DNA from 4 places in the Paenibacillus vulneris genome. Region 1 is predicted to be linked to each of the others. Evidence: riboswitches for the same ligand, from Rfam matches in the RefSeq annotation. Region 1 holds a riboswitch; each other region holds the start of a gene.

Evidence for each region. A riboswitch is a leader RNA that binds a small molecule or an ion and turns the genes downstream of it on or off. The one in region 1 is predicted to bind cyclic di-GMP.
Region 2: linked by a shared signal. The riboswitch ahead of ABEA66_RS31580 (cadherin-like beta sandwich domain-containing protein) and the one ahead of ABEA66_RS27355 (response regulator) in region 1 are both predicted to bind cyclic di-GMP.
Region 3: linked by a shared signal. The riboswitch ahead of ABEA66_RS31535 (DUF8202 domain-containing protein) and the one ahead of ABEA66_RS27355 (response regulator) in region 1 are both predicted to bind cyclic di-GMP.
Region 4: linked by a shared signal. The riboswitch ahead of ABEA66_RS19070 (chemotaxis protein CheX) and the one ahead of ABEA66_RS27355 (response regulator) in region 1 are both predicted to bind cyclic di-GMP.

Annotation. Positions count from the first base shown of each region.
Region 1 is NZ_BAABJG010000035.1:47,823-50,920, reverse strand. Features, by position in the region: gene ABEA66_RS27370 (sensor histidine kinase) at 1-301, shown strand, start outside; gene ABEA66_RS27365 (histidine kinase) at 407-583, shown strand; gene ABEA66_RS27360 (sensor histidine kinase) at 650-958, shown strand; gene ABEA66_RS36435 (S-layer homology domain-containing protein) at 998-1,300, shown strand; cyclic di-GMP riboswitch class I at 1,469-1,554, shown strand; gene ABEA66_RS27355 (response regulator) at 1,640-2,353, shown strand; gene ABEA66_RS27350 (hypothetical protein) at 2,579-3,098, shown strand, end outside.
Region 2 is NZ_BAABJG010000050.1:1,855-4,952, reverse strand. Features, by position in the region: gene ABEA66_RS31595 (hypothetical protein) at 73-501, opposite strand; gene ABEA66_RS31590 (Rossmann-fold NAD(P)-binding domain-containing protein) at 665-937, opposite strand; partial or broken gene ABEA66_RS31585 (DNA-binding protein) at 946-1,116, opposite strand; cyclic di-GMP riboswitch class I at 1,521-1,618, shown strand; partial or broken gene ABEA66_RS31580 (cadherin-like beta sandwich domain-containing protein) at 1,827-3,098, shown strand, end outside.
Region 3 is NZ_BAABJG010000049.1:3,935-7,032, reverse strand. Features, by position in the region: gene ABEA66_RS31545 (helix-turn-helix transcriptional regulator) at 1-508, shown strand, start outside; gene ABEA66_RS31540 (VOC family protein) at 637-1,041, shown strand; cyclic di-GMP riboswitch class I at 1,265-1,355, shown strand; partial or broken gene ABEA66_RS31535 (DUF8202 domain-containing protein) at 1,654-3,098, shown strand, end outside.
Region 4 is NZ_BAABJG010000021.1:152,312-155,409, reverse strand. Features, by position in the region: gene ABEA66_RS19075 (carbohydrate ABC transporter permease) at 16-873, shown strand; cyclic di-GMP riboswitch class I at 1,040-1,124, shown strand; gene ABEA66_RS19070 (chemotaxis protein CheX) at 1,224-1,673, shown strand; gene ABEA66_RS19065 (sensor histidine kinase) at 1,799-2,908, shown strand.

The sequences.
Region 1 (3,098 bases):
CGCGGTCAAGCATACGGTGAACGGGAGCATTGTCGTCACAGCGGCGGAGAATCGCAGCATGATTGAAGTTTCGGTCAAAGATACGGGGGAAGGAATCGAAGCGCAGCACATCCCGCACCTGTTCGAAGCGTTCCAATTGTTTGATGAGCGAGCGGAACGCCGGGGCTTCGGGCTCGGGCTGTCCATCGTCAAACAACTGGTCGAGTTGCTAAAGGGAACCGTAACGGTATCTTCGACGAAAGGCGTCGGCACGACGTTCACATTCACCCTGCCGATCGCAGGCAACGCGGGAAACCGATAGCAGCTTCCCTGTTAAGCGAACGTCCGGTCAAAGCACCGGAGTACGCTTTCGTGACGCCTCATTATCTGAATTAAAAAGGGAAGCATACCAGCGGTCGATCTGGAAGTGGCGTTTCTGCATTCGCAGATCAAGCCGCATTTTTTGTACAACGTCGTTGCATCAAGTTATACGGATGCGGAACGTTCGCGAAAATTGACCGCGGATCTGGTCGATTATTTGCGAGGCAGCTTCCGGTTAAGCCATATGGAGAAGCGGATCGCTTTCGTGAAGAGTTCAACCTGATCCGGACATACGTCGATATTGAAAAAGCGCGCTTCAAGGATCGCTTACAATTCGAGGATGTACCGGGTGAGCATCCCTCCCCTGCTGCTGCAGCCGCTCGTCGAAAACGCGATTCGGCACGAGATCGGCAATCGGATAGAAGGCGGAACGGTCAAATTGACGACTTTTGAAACGGAGGGCGAATATTGGTTTGTGATTGAAGATAGCGGTGTCGGCATCGAGAGCGAACAGCTAAGTCGACTGCCGGCTTCCGGATCGGACAGGCGTCAGGGCGTCGGCCTGCTGAACATCAACAAGCGTTTGAGACACGAATACGGCATGGATCTGCGGATGTACGGTTATGCTAGCAGACGCACTGAGATTGGAGGGAACTGATGCAACCCTTACCTTCACGGATCAGACGAAGATCGGTGACTGGCCAAGCAGGCGGTTGCTCTCGCTGTAAAAGCGGGAATCGTCAGCGGGTACGAGGACGGCAGCTTCCGACCGGATGCTCAGATCACCCGAGCGGAGATGATATCGATGATCGCAAAAACGCTGAAAGTCTCACTTAATTCGCATACAACAACGGGCTTTGCTGATGACGAAAACATTCCGAGGTGGGCAAAAGGCTCGGTGGAAACGATCCGCAAACTAGGTATTATTGACGGCCGAACGGCAGCAAATTCGTTCCGGACATTACGGCCACTCGGGCGGAAGCGGTATCCATGCTGCTAAGGTTACAGGAACGAAGCGGTTACGGGTGTTTCAAAGACGACCGAGATGTAAAGGAGATGCCCCGAGGCATCTTCTTTCGTAGCCTTGCGAGCTTCCGGATTATGCTTAGTGGTGATGAAAAAGACAACAACGGACATGGGGCAGTATAACGAATGACGACAAGTTCCAACAGGAAAAAGGCAAACCAGTTCGAAAGACTGGGACGCAAAGCCACGGGTCTTCCGCATGCTTGCAATGATCGCCGGGTTACCCTCTCTAATGCTGTCAGGAAAAGGCACGGCCTTCCGAGGGTACGTGTCTTTTTTGTTTTTCCAGAACAATCAATGAGGTGATGAAAAGATGGAGGAGCGTGCAAGTTATGCCGTAGAAGTTGATGAAGTCGTGCGTTGGAAAGAAGGCAAGATCCAAGTATTGCTGGTGGACAGCGACCCCATTTGGCAACAACGGATGGCGGGGCTTATCAATGCAGAGCCGGATATGAATATATTTCATATTGCAACAAACAAGGAATCGGCCATTCGAGCGAGTGTGCAATTGGATTTAGACGTGATGATTCTTGATCTGATACTTCATTCATCGCAACAGGATGGACTCCATACAATTTCCGAAGTTCTGAAAATGAAATCAATGCCAATCATTATCTTGACCTCCCTCTACGAGCCTGAAATCATTGTGGAAGCTGTGCTAGCCGGGGCGATCAATTATATTACCAAGATAAACTATGCTGATGTCGTAAATGCCGTAAGGGAAGCGTATCGGGGGCAACCTTCTCTTCATGCCGATGTTGCATCCATTATCCGTAATGAAATTGGGCTGGATAAGCGAAAAGAATTACATCGAATGCTGACGCCCACTGAAAAAGAGATCTTGCAGTTGATCGGTTGGGGCTATAGACAGCCGGTGATCAGAGAGTTATTAGGCGTCACAGCGAACACCATGAAATCGCACGTTCGTAACATCATTCGAAAATTCAACGCTTGCTCCATTCATGAAGCGGCGGAAAAAGCAAAACGAAGAGGCTTGTACGATCGGCATGATCGAATCATGTGTTAGCGATTCGTACTCGATTCGAGTCATTTTGCGTTCATTCGACACTTTATGAATTGATAGCGTGATGAAAAAATCACCCTCCATATTTAAGCGCTTTATAGGTAAAATGGTAGGTGCAGATGGATATTATTAGGAGGAATTTACCGGAGGTGAGAGTCGTAAAAAGCGGAACGAAGGTTGTGAAAATAGTACCTTGTCAACTTATGCCAAACTAGAAAAGAAGGGAAGATGACGATAGAAATGGAGAGTGAACAACGTACAACGAAGTCGATTGACTGCCGAAACTGGCGGAAAACGTTAAGAAAGCATGCACAGCAAGGAGGGATTTGTGATGTCGCGGACCCGGTCTCCATTCCCTACGAGAAAGTTGAATCATGGCTAAAGTCCTATAAGGACTGGAAAGCGAGATTGAAGTATGTTCAATCCGAACTCACTTACATCCCAGAATTGACGCGCACCCTGGATATGGTTGCGGCTCATAGCAGCAGAAAACAGGAAACGGTATTGCGAACGGTCATTCGACGCATACAGATCACTGAACATGAAATCCCATTGTTGCTATCCAGAATCGGTCTGATCGACTACGCTCTCACGGCGCTCACCTCGGAAGAGGGCTTATTTGTTCGGTTGAGATATTTTGATAATCTGGCGTCCTCAGAAGCCATGAGCCGCCTGGCACTTTCCCGCCGCGCATACTTCTATCATCGGAAGCGAATTTTACGCAAAATCTACATGAAAATCAAAGATC
Region 2 (3,098 bases), on a different contig from region 1:
CAATGTTAACACTTTATATAATTGGGTTTTTATTCCACAATGCATTGGTACGGACAAAGGATGCCCAATCTCTTATCTATCAGTCAACAAATTTATTAATTCGTTATATTCAGGATACTCTCTGAAGCTATCACTTGTATGTGTTAGCTTTTCCAACACGGTCCCCTTTTCTTGTTCAGAGAGTGCAGCTGATGTACTCCCCGTTTCTTCCCATTCCTCAGTTAACGTCTGATGTAAAGAAAGTAGACCTTGTTCGTAAACGCTGGTTGCTTCATCATGAATGGCTTTCATCAAAATCTCTTTATTGACGGGGAGTCTGCGAAAGCCTGCAAAATAGGTAACCCCGCTTTTCCAAGAAATCGAACGATGGTTCCACTCGCCCATTAGAATGGCCCATTCTTCCGGATCTAACATAAAAATATAATCAATACCCTCATCAGGATCCTCGGTTCCGCTGCAGACTTGGTCTTCATTTAGAAAGTAATCAAGCGCTTCTTTCATTTGTTCAACCCCCGTACCCATTGTTGATATAAGAACATTGTAATCTCTACAACAGGTGAGTTTCCATCTCCCGATGGAATGGATAGACAAAAAAGACAGAAGAAATGGGGAAAACCACCCCAGTTCCTGGAGTGGCTTTGATATTTAAACCTGCTTTAGCGCATCATCTGCATCCGTGGAATAAGCCAGCTCTTTCTGTACTTCCAAAAGCAGCCAGTCTTTCCAGCAGGGCTGTTCGGATTTGTTCATAGGCATCGTTGCCAAGTGCCATACGTACAGGGCCATACCCCTGATCGACACGGTGTATAATCTGCTGCGCCATTTTATCCGGGTCGCCGACAATCATTTTATTAAACATGCTCATATCAATACCGGGCAGCTCGCCCTTCATCAGGCTAACCAATTGGCCAGCTTCCTTATCCTGGTATGCTTCCATCCGATCTCCGAATACAGCGTCACGCTCATATTGGCAAGATAAGAGACTTCTTCTCTTCGAAGCCCCGGGGTACGTCTTCGTCCAGGCAGCGGCTGTATCCCCGCCTCCGAAGGCTGCAGCCGTTCCCTGCGCGATTTGATAAAATCGCCCAATGCGGATGAAGAACGATTCGTTCTCATATAGGGTTCACCTTCCTTACATTTTCAATTAGGCCGCCAAATGCAGAGAATGTACATTACTCTCTCAAAGGTCACTGTGTAAAAGTGCATATAAGACCATTGTAGTCTCTGTAACCTGTGAATTTCCACCTCCGCATTTGAATGGAAAGACAAAGAAACGTTAATGGAAGATCAGCTCGATTTTAGAACCGTGTACCAGGTAAACGTTATTATCAAGCCTGAAACAGGATGCTATTTTTCCGACCGGTAGACATATTCCGACACGACTGGTCGGAGTTGTTCAGAAATTGTTCAGATTTGTCATATATTATAAAAATGTTGGGTCTAAAGTGCCTGAACGTAAATTTTCCCCATACTCTATGCCATGGCTGAGTAACTATCTATTACATATTTGAAAAGAGATCGTACGATAATGGCAAACCGGTCGAAAGGCCGGGACGCAAAGCTAAAGGGGCTAAGGACTCGCTGTAAAAGCAAGAACCAATGCCAGCCAGCTGTCGAATGCGACGGAAACCTCCGTCTATTAGCGAATGCCCGCTTTTGGACGGGGGTTTTTAATAATTTCTAAAATAGGAGGGAGTTGCTAATGTCGAATGTATTCTGGTTGGAGGTGAGAGATGAAAAGGGCATGGCTTAAAGAAGAGAGGGGCAACTCTTCTGATTCGCGAGAAATTTGAGAGAGAATTTCTATATGAAGGAGTGAACAAAAGTTGAAATTAAATAATCGAAGAATGCTGTCTCTTCTAATGGCAATCGTTATGGTATTGACGCTGATCCCTTTTCAGCCATTAGAAGCAGAAGCAGCGGCAACGCCGACACTTGATCTCGGGAATCCTGTTGGAGTAACCGGGGCAACCTATCAGCTGCCAAACGCTGCATTCGGAAGTACAGGCGTTGTTGATACAAAGGGCGGATACTTTACAGTGGCTGTAGATAGAGGCTCCATTACACTTGGAACTCTGTCTAGCGGTATTACTGAGTTGACTAATGGTATAACCATTAATGGTATTACTACTGATAAATCCACACCCGCAAATAGAGTGTTCAATTTCTCGGGTAATACTAAATATGAAGACATTCAAGCTGCTATTCGAAACATGACATTTACACCAGTTTCGGGGCAGACTCAAAATGTCATTGTCAATGTAACACCAGGGGCGCCATTGACCGATGGAAAAACCTCTGTGCGTACTTATAATGGACGCTATTTTGTATATGTGGCAAGAGAAAGTAACGGTACCATGACATTTAAGGACGCTGTGACTATTGCGGCGAGCATTAACGGACATCTTGTAGAACCGGCAAAAGATAATCCTAGAGAAATGCTTGCGATTGCCAGTATGTTTAAAGAATTTAAGAGTTTCTGGTCGGGAAGCTGGTACTTTATAAGCTTCATAGGCGCGACTAAAACTTACTCACCTAATTGGGACACTTCTGTTGGTAACTACACAAGGTATGTATCAACGGGTTACCAAACAGGACTTGATACCTCGAATGAGATTGTACCTAATGGATCCTACGACCATCTTACACTTTTACTAGATACAAATAATACCAAAATAGGTTACTTACCCGTGCTTAATATACACGGCAGCAGTACATATAGAGACCCGGGAGTTATTGTCGAATATAACCGCGGTGTCATTAGTAACATCTCTGCCACCAAGGTTATCGGGCTTCCGGTGATGGGAGGCAGTGTAACGATCGATGGAACTGCCAAGGTCGGTCAGACGTTGACGGCAAACGTAACGGGAATTACATATTCGCCGAACACGACGACAGGTAATGTGCCGACCTACCAGTGGTATCGTAACGGAGTCGCCATTACGAATGCGACGGGGTCCAGCTATACATTAACTGCGGACGACTTGGGAGCAGTCATCACCGTGGCTGTCACGGCTGATGATGCGCATGCGGTAGGCAGCGTGACGAGTGCGGCGACTGGTGCGGTATCGGCAGCGGATCCGTCTGTTGATAAAACG
Region 3 (3,098 bases), on a different contig from region 1:
GGCTCTACTAGATGGGCGAAAGATCCGATTTCATTATTCGAAAAAAATTACGGATTCTACGGGAAGCCGCCATAGCGAACGTACCGTCGCTCCCTATGGCCTTGTACTCGTTGAAGGGTCTTGGATGCTTGTGGCCTGGTGTGATCTGCGCCAAGACATCCGCCATTTCCGGTTGTCCCGAATGGCTGAGCTTATCGAACTGGACGAACGATTCGAGCTCCCGGCGCATTTTGACTTAAGGGAGTATACCCCTTTAGATGATCGCCACTTGCGAGTCTGCCTTCGATTTAATCATGACATCGCAGATAAGGTGAAGGAATCGAACTATCATTTCATAGAGGATATGAAAGAGCATCAAGATGGATTGGATGTGGTCTTACGCGTTCGTCAGCTGGATGAATTGCTGCAATGGGTGCTAGGCTGGGGAGCGGGCGTAATAGTATTGGAACCTGAATCTTTCCAAAATCGAATTCGTGAGGAAGCCCAAAAAATTCTCAAACGCTACTGACATAACGTTGTCAGTAGCCTTTTTTTATAATTGGACATGTAAATGTAAAGGAGATAGATAAGTAAAAAATATGTTATGCAACGGCTGTGGGACACAGCACCTATTATTACTAGGAAGGATGATATGTTATGAATTTCGCTTCTGTACGCATCATTACTGACGATGTGGATCGTCTCGTCGAGTTCTATGAGAAAGTCATGGGGGTTTCGGCGGAGCGACCCGCGCCCGTATTTGCCGAACTCGTTGTGCCATCATGCACCCTTGCAATCGGCCACTCCCAGACAGCGCAGCTAATCGGCGCCGGTTCCGTTGTGGGGGCCAACAATCGCACTGTCATTATTGAGTTCCGCGTCGACGATGTCGATGCTGAATATGTGCGCTTGAAGCCATTTGTCGATAATTGGGTAAAGGAACCGACCACGATGCCGTGGGGGAACCGTTCTATGCTGTTCCGCGATCCCGACGGCAACCTTCTTAACCTCTTCGAGCCGGTGACCGAGGAGGCGATGAAACGGTTTAGAGGTAGACATTGAGGGGCAGTAAAGAACTTGCCGTTACAGACAGCCGGAGAACCGTATCATAAGTAAGCACAAAGTTGGCGTTATGAGAAGCATCAAAGAATTACTCAATGTCTTTGATGCTTCTTTGTTTTGTTTTGTTTTGTCATCGGTTAGAACGAGCGGGACATTTTCGACAAATTCCGACTTGTTCAGAAATTGTTCAGTTTTGACTTGTAGAATTATGTAATGCCAATACAACTGAAAAAGGCAAACCTGACCGAAAGGCAGGGACGCAAAGCCGCGGGCCTTCCCCAAAGTAAATTTGGGATGGTAGCTGGGTTGCCAACGGATTGGCTTTCTTTGTGTGTCCATAGATATCAGAGGAAGGGACCTGCAAAACGATAGTTGAATGGGAGTGGTTTGGTCGTGCAGAACCTGGTTGCAGGAAGAGTTTAAATTAAAGAATAAGGAGACTGGACAATGCAACCAACTTGCCCAGGAGAACTGGGGATTTATGCCCAAATTTTTATGATTCAGTTCTTAAAAACCGAAATCATCTAAACAAATTTTTCGTTGGGCAATAAAATTTGTAACACTTTGCGTTGACTTTGGACGCAACTTTAAACAAGAGGAGGTTTGATAAGCGTGTCCGCAAGATTTGGATTTAAACAAAAGTGGAAGAAAGGCATGAACTTAACGTTCAGCGCAGCCTTGCTGTTCGGAAGCATTGTCGGCGTTGTGCCACAGAAAGCGGCTGCTGCGCCGACTGTGATGACTGGGCCAGGCGGAGTTGCAGACGGCCTGATTTCTTGGGTCAATTTGAGTGTGGCAGACAGTGTGTATTCTACTGCTACAGTCCCGATTGCTCCCACTGTCGCTGGTGCAATTCATCATGTGAATGATCTGGCAGGAGGAAGAAATTGGCAAAACGCCTCGACTGCCCAGTACAAACCCGATGCGATTAACTATAACCCGGGCTTGACAAAGGGCTCGACCAATGGTTTTCTTTCCCTTAATAAGTTTAATGTAGACGATCTATCCAGAGAAGTTTTTTCCGTGCAAAGCAATGCCACTAATAATGCGGGGTTCCCGTGGGAGCTTGGTGGCGACTTTCCAGATAGTATTCCTGGCGAAAAGGCAAAATATACCAGGGATACAATTTCCTCATATTTTGGTACTGATGTCGCTACCCGCCAAAGCCGTTCATTGGATACCGACCAGCAGAATTCGACGAATACGCATGTGATGCATGTATCGAACCTATTTAACAGCAGTGAGAACAAGCATGAGTGGGCTCTCTCTCTGGATGGAAAGCGCATTGGAGAGCCGGCCGTCATAACTCCTTACACGCCTTCTAAATTCAATTCGCAAGAGGGTATTACAACTACTTACTATTTTGGCGCTGGTCATAGTTCGGTTTTAAACGGAGCGACTTCCGAGCTTATTGTATACAATCGCCCGCTAGAACCTGAAGAAAGAAAACAGGTCAATAGCTACCTTGGAATCAAATATGGTTTGACGATCAAGAAGCCGGATGGCACCGGTATCGAGGAATATATCGATAGTAATAAAGGAGTATTCTGGAATCCTGGGAATAGCACAGATGCTACTTACCGGATTACCGGACTCGGTCGGGACGATGCCAGCGCGCTGAAACAAAAACAATCCGTTTCGCAGGAAGACAATGCGCTGGTAACTATTGCGCTCGGTGATAAGATTGATGCTTCGAATGCGGCGGTCACCGGTTTCGACATAAATAACGATAGATCGTTCTTTATGTTTGGCGACAATAATAAAAGCACAGACTTTACTGAGGACGTTGCCGACTCAGGTGCTCCTACAGGGCTAAAGAGCATGCCGCGTCAGTTCACCGTTCAAAAAACGAATAACTGGGCGGATGCCGGGATTACGTTGTCATTAGACCAGTCAGTTATGCAATCGAGATATACATACTATCTGTTGATCAATGGCAAGTTTGATAAGAATTTGCGGCTAACGAATGGTAAAGTTCAGCTTAATACTAATAAATTTGGAAATGTTGCTACGTTTACCTTCGCAAGGGAGAAACAAATGGTTCCAGCCGGATTAGA
Region 4 (3,098 bases), on a different contig from region 1:
TAGGGGGTGAAGGCAGTGAAGGTTACAGGAAACGCCGGTGGAACGAACAAGAGGCGCCGGTTCGGGGCTACTATAGTTCTGCTTCATATCGTACTCATCATCGGAGCTGCGGGAATGGTATTTCCTTTTGTGTGGATGATCGCCACCTCCTTGAAGCTGCCGAAGGACGTATTCTCCTTGCAGCTGATTCCGGAGACGATGACCCTTGATAATTATGCGGCCTTGTTCGTCCAATCCCCGTTCGCCGATTGGATGCTGAACAGCCTGATCGTAGCCTGCATAACGACGGCAAGCGTGGCGCTGTTTGATACGGTAGCAGGCTATATTCTGGCCCGATTTTCATTTCACGGCAAGCAGGTTATCTTTATCGCCATCTTAAGCACGATGATGGTGCCTACGGAGATGCTGATCATCCCCTGGTATATCGCCTCTGTTCAACTGGATTGGGTAGATACGTATACGGGGATTTTGTTTCCCGGGATCATGTCGGCTTTCGGCATTTTCCTGATGAAGCAATTTATGGAGCAGGTTCCTCAAGAGCTGCTGGACGCAGCCAGAGTCGATGGTTTGAATGAATGGAGCATCATGGTGCGTATTGCGGTGCCTCTTGTTCGTCCCGCGCTGGCTGCATTAGGAATACTTACTTTTTTATCCAGCTGGAACGCTTTTATTTGGCCGCTTATTGTGACCCAGTCGCCCGAACGATTAACCATTCCGGTGGGCATATCCTTCTTCTCGAGCGAACAGAAGGACAGCAGCGGCTGGGCGATGATTATGACAGGAGCAAGTGTCTCGGTGCTTCCGCTAATCGCCGTATTCCTGTTGTTTCAAAAGCATATTATCCGCGGCATTGCATTAACGGGACTGAAATAGGTTCTTCACCACTTGGCGGGTACTTATATGAATTTGGCCTCTTTACAAATAGCCGGATATAGTAGTAAAGTCATGGAGATGCGGTTGGTGCTATAGGAAAACAAGTACTATTTTGCCAGCTTGTATGCTACAATGGATGTAGTTTGGCTATATAATCACCATGACAAATCGATAATGGCAAACTTGCCGAAAGGCAGGGACGCAAAGCCACAGGCCTAAAGGAGCATTCCTATGGCGGCTGGGTTACCGAAAACGGCGCATAGGTTCTAAGTTTTGCAAAAACAAGACTGCCCAATTTCGGGCAGTTTTTTTTAATTCTTATAACTTTCTTTGTAAAGGGGCTGTATCATGTGCAAGCAAACTTCGTGAACCCGTTCTTAACTTCATCACTTCATGTCATTGAAACGCTGATCCAAATTAAACCCATTGTCGGGCAGCTTAGTATGAGAACGATCCAATACACGGAGGATTACGTTTGGCTCAAAATCGGGATTCTAGGCCAGCTGCAAAAGGATATTATTTTTGGTATTCCCGAGACGGTTGCTTTACGGATGGTATCCGGGATGATGGGCGGTTACCCCCTCACGCATTTTGATGAGATGTGCCAGAGCGCGGTCGGCGAGCTGGGGAATATGATTAGCGGAAATGCCAGCACCTTGCTGTTTCAGCAGGGGATCGAAGTCGATATTACACCGCCGAGCCTCATTAATGGAGCTGCAAACCATTGGGGTGGCGAAGTGTTCAGTATTCCTCTTAGTCTGGAATCCATCGGAGAATTTCATATTTATATTTCCGCATAATAATGTATACTATTCCTATGAGACAAAATGTATATAAAGTCCTATAGTTTTGAGCATTGGACTTCCGATCTCTTTATGATATGTTATGTAATATCACACTCCTATATATAGGCGGGTTTTCTTTTATGGATGCAGAGCCTTTGTTAAAGCATGTAAGGGATAAGAAGTCACAGGTTATTGAGCAGTGGCAGAAGCTGATGGAGGAGCAGATTTTACGCGGGTATAATGTATCCAATATGATGCGCAGGGGCGACATCTATTTTGATTATATTACCGATCTTCATATTCCCCCGGAGCAGCATCCGATTCGGCAATTGGTTGACGATTGGTGCGGAAGGTTCGAGGAATTGGGGCTTCAAATTATTGATATTATTCAATGCTCTCACTCATGGCGCCGCGCCTTGCTGGATGTACTCGGAGATTCGCTGCCGGCAACCTTGTATCACCAAATTTGTCTTCGAATCGACGATTTCGAGGGAATCCTATGCAAGCATTATTGGCAGATTACATTGGCTTCAATGATAGAAAAAGATACGGCTATTCACCAGCTTCACGACGACCTGATGAATCTGATCGGGAAAATGGCCGCCAGCATGGCGCACGAAATTCGCAACCCTTTAACTTCTATTAAAGGGTTTATTAAACTGCTTCGTTCTAATATCCATTCTCTGCCAAAAGAGAAGATAGACTCCTATTTGGAGTTCATAGAGGATGAATGCAACAATATGCATATGCAGGTGACCGGATTTCTCAGCTTCTCCAAGAAGCCTATGGTGGAAGAAGAGAAGGAGCCGATCTCCGTCAAGCAGATGCTGGAATACAACCTGTCGTTGCTGCGCCCTCGACTAATTAATGAAAATGTCAATCTGTGCGTTAAAATTCCGGAGCATATGACCCTTCGCGTTCAGAGGCTGGGAATCCAACAGGTGCTGAACAATTTGATTAATAATGGTATCGATGCGCTCTCTCAAGCGAAGTATGATAAAAAAATGAAGATATCCGCCTTCGAGGACCAGCGTAAAGCCTATATTCACATTACGAATAACGGTCCTCCTATTCCGGCGGAGCTCGCCAAGTCGCTGTTTGTTCCATTTGTTACCAACAAAACGAATGGAACGGGTTTAGGTCTTACGATTTGCAAGCAAATTATGCATAAAAATGACGGGGAGATCTCGTTCTCCAGCACGGATAAGGAAACTGTATTTATGCTGACCTTTCCCAAGTCGGCTTCCTGAATAACTGAATCCATAATAGAGGAACTGCAAGCGATTAAGCTTGCGGTTTTTTTGTATGCACATATACCTGCAATAACTTACCAACGGTTAAATAAGGAGCCGGGAGGGGTTTGTTCATGCTCCGTTCATATTCGTGGTGTACTTTAATCGAAGAAATCGAATGTGCCCTGTCGTCATTCGTCCGGGCATA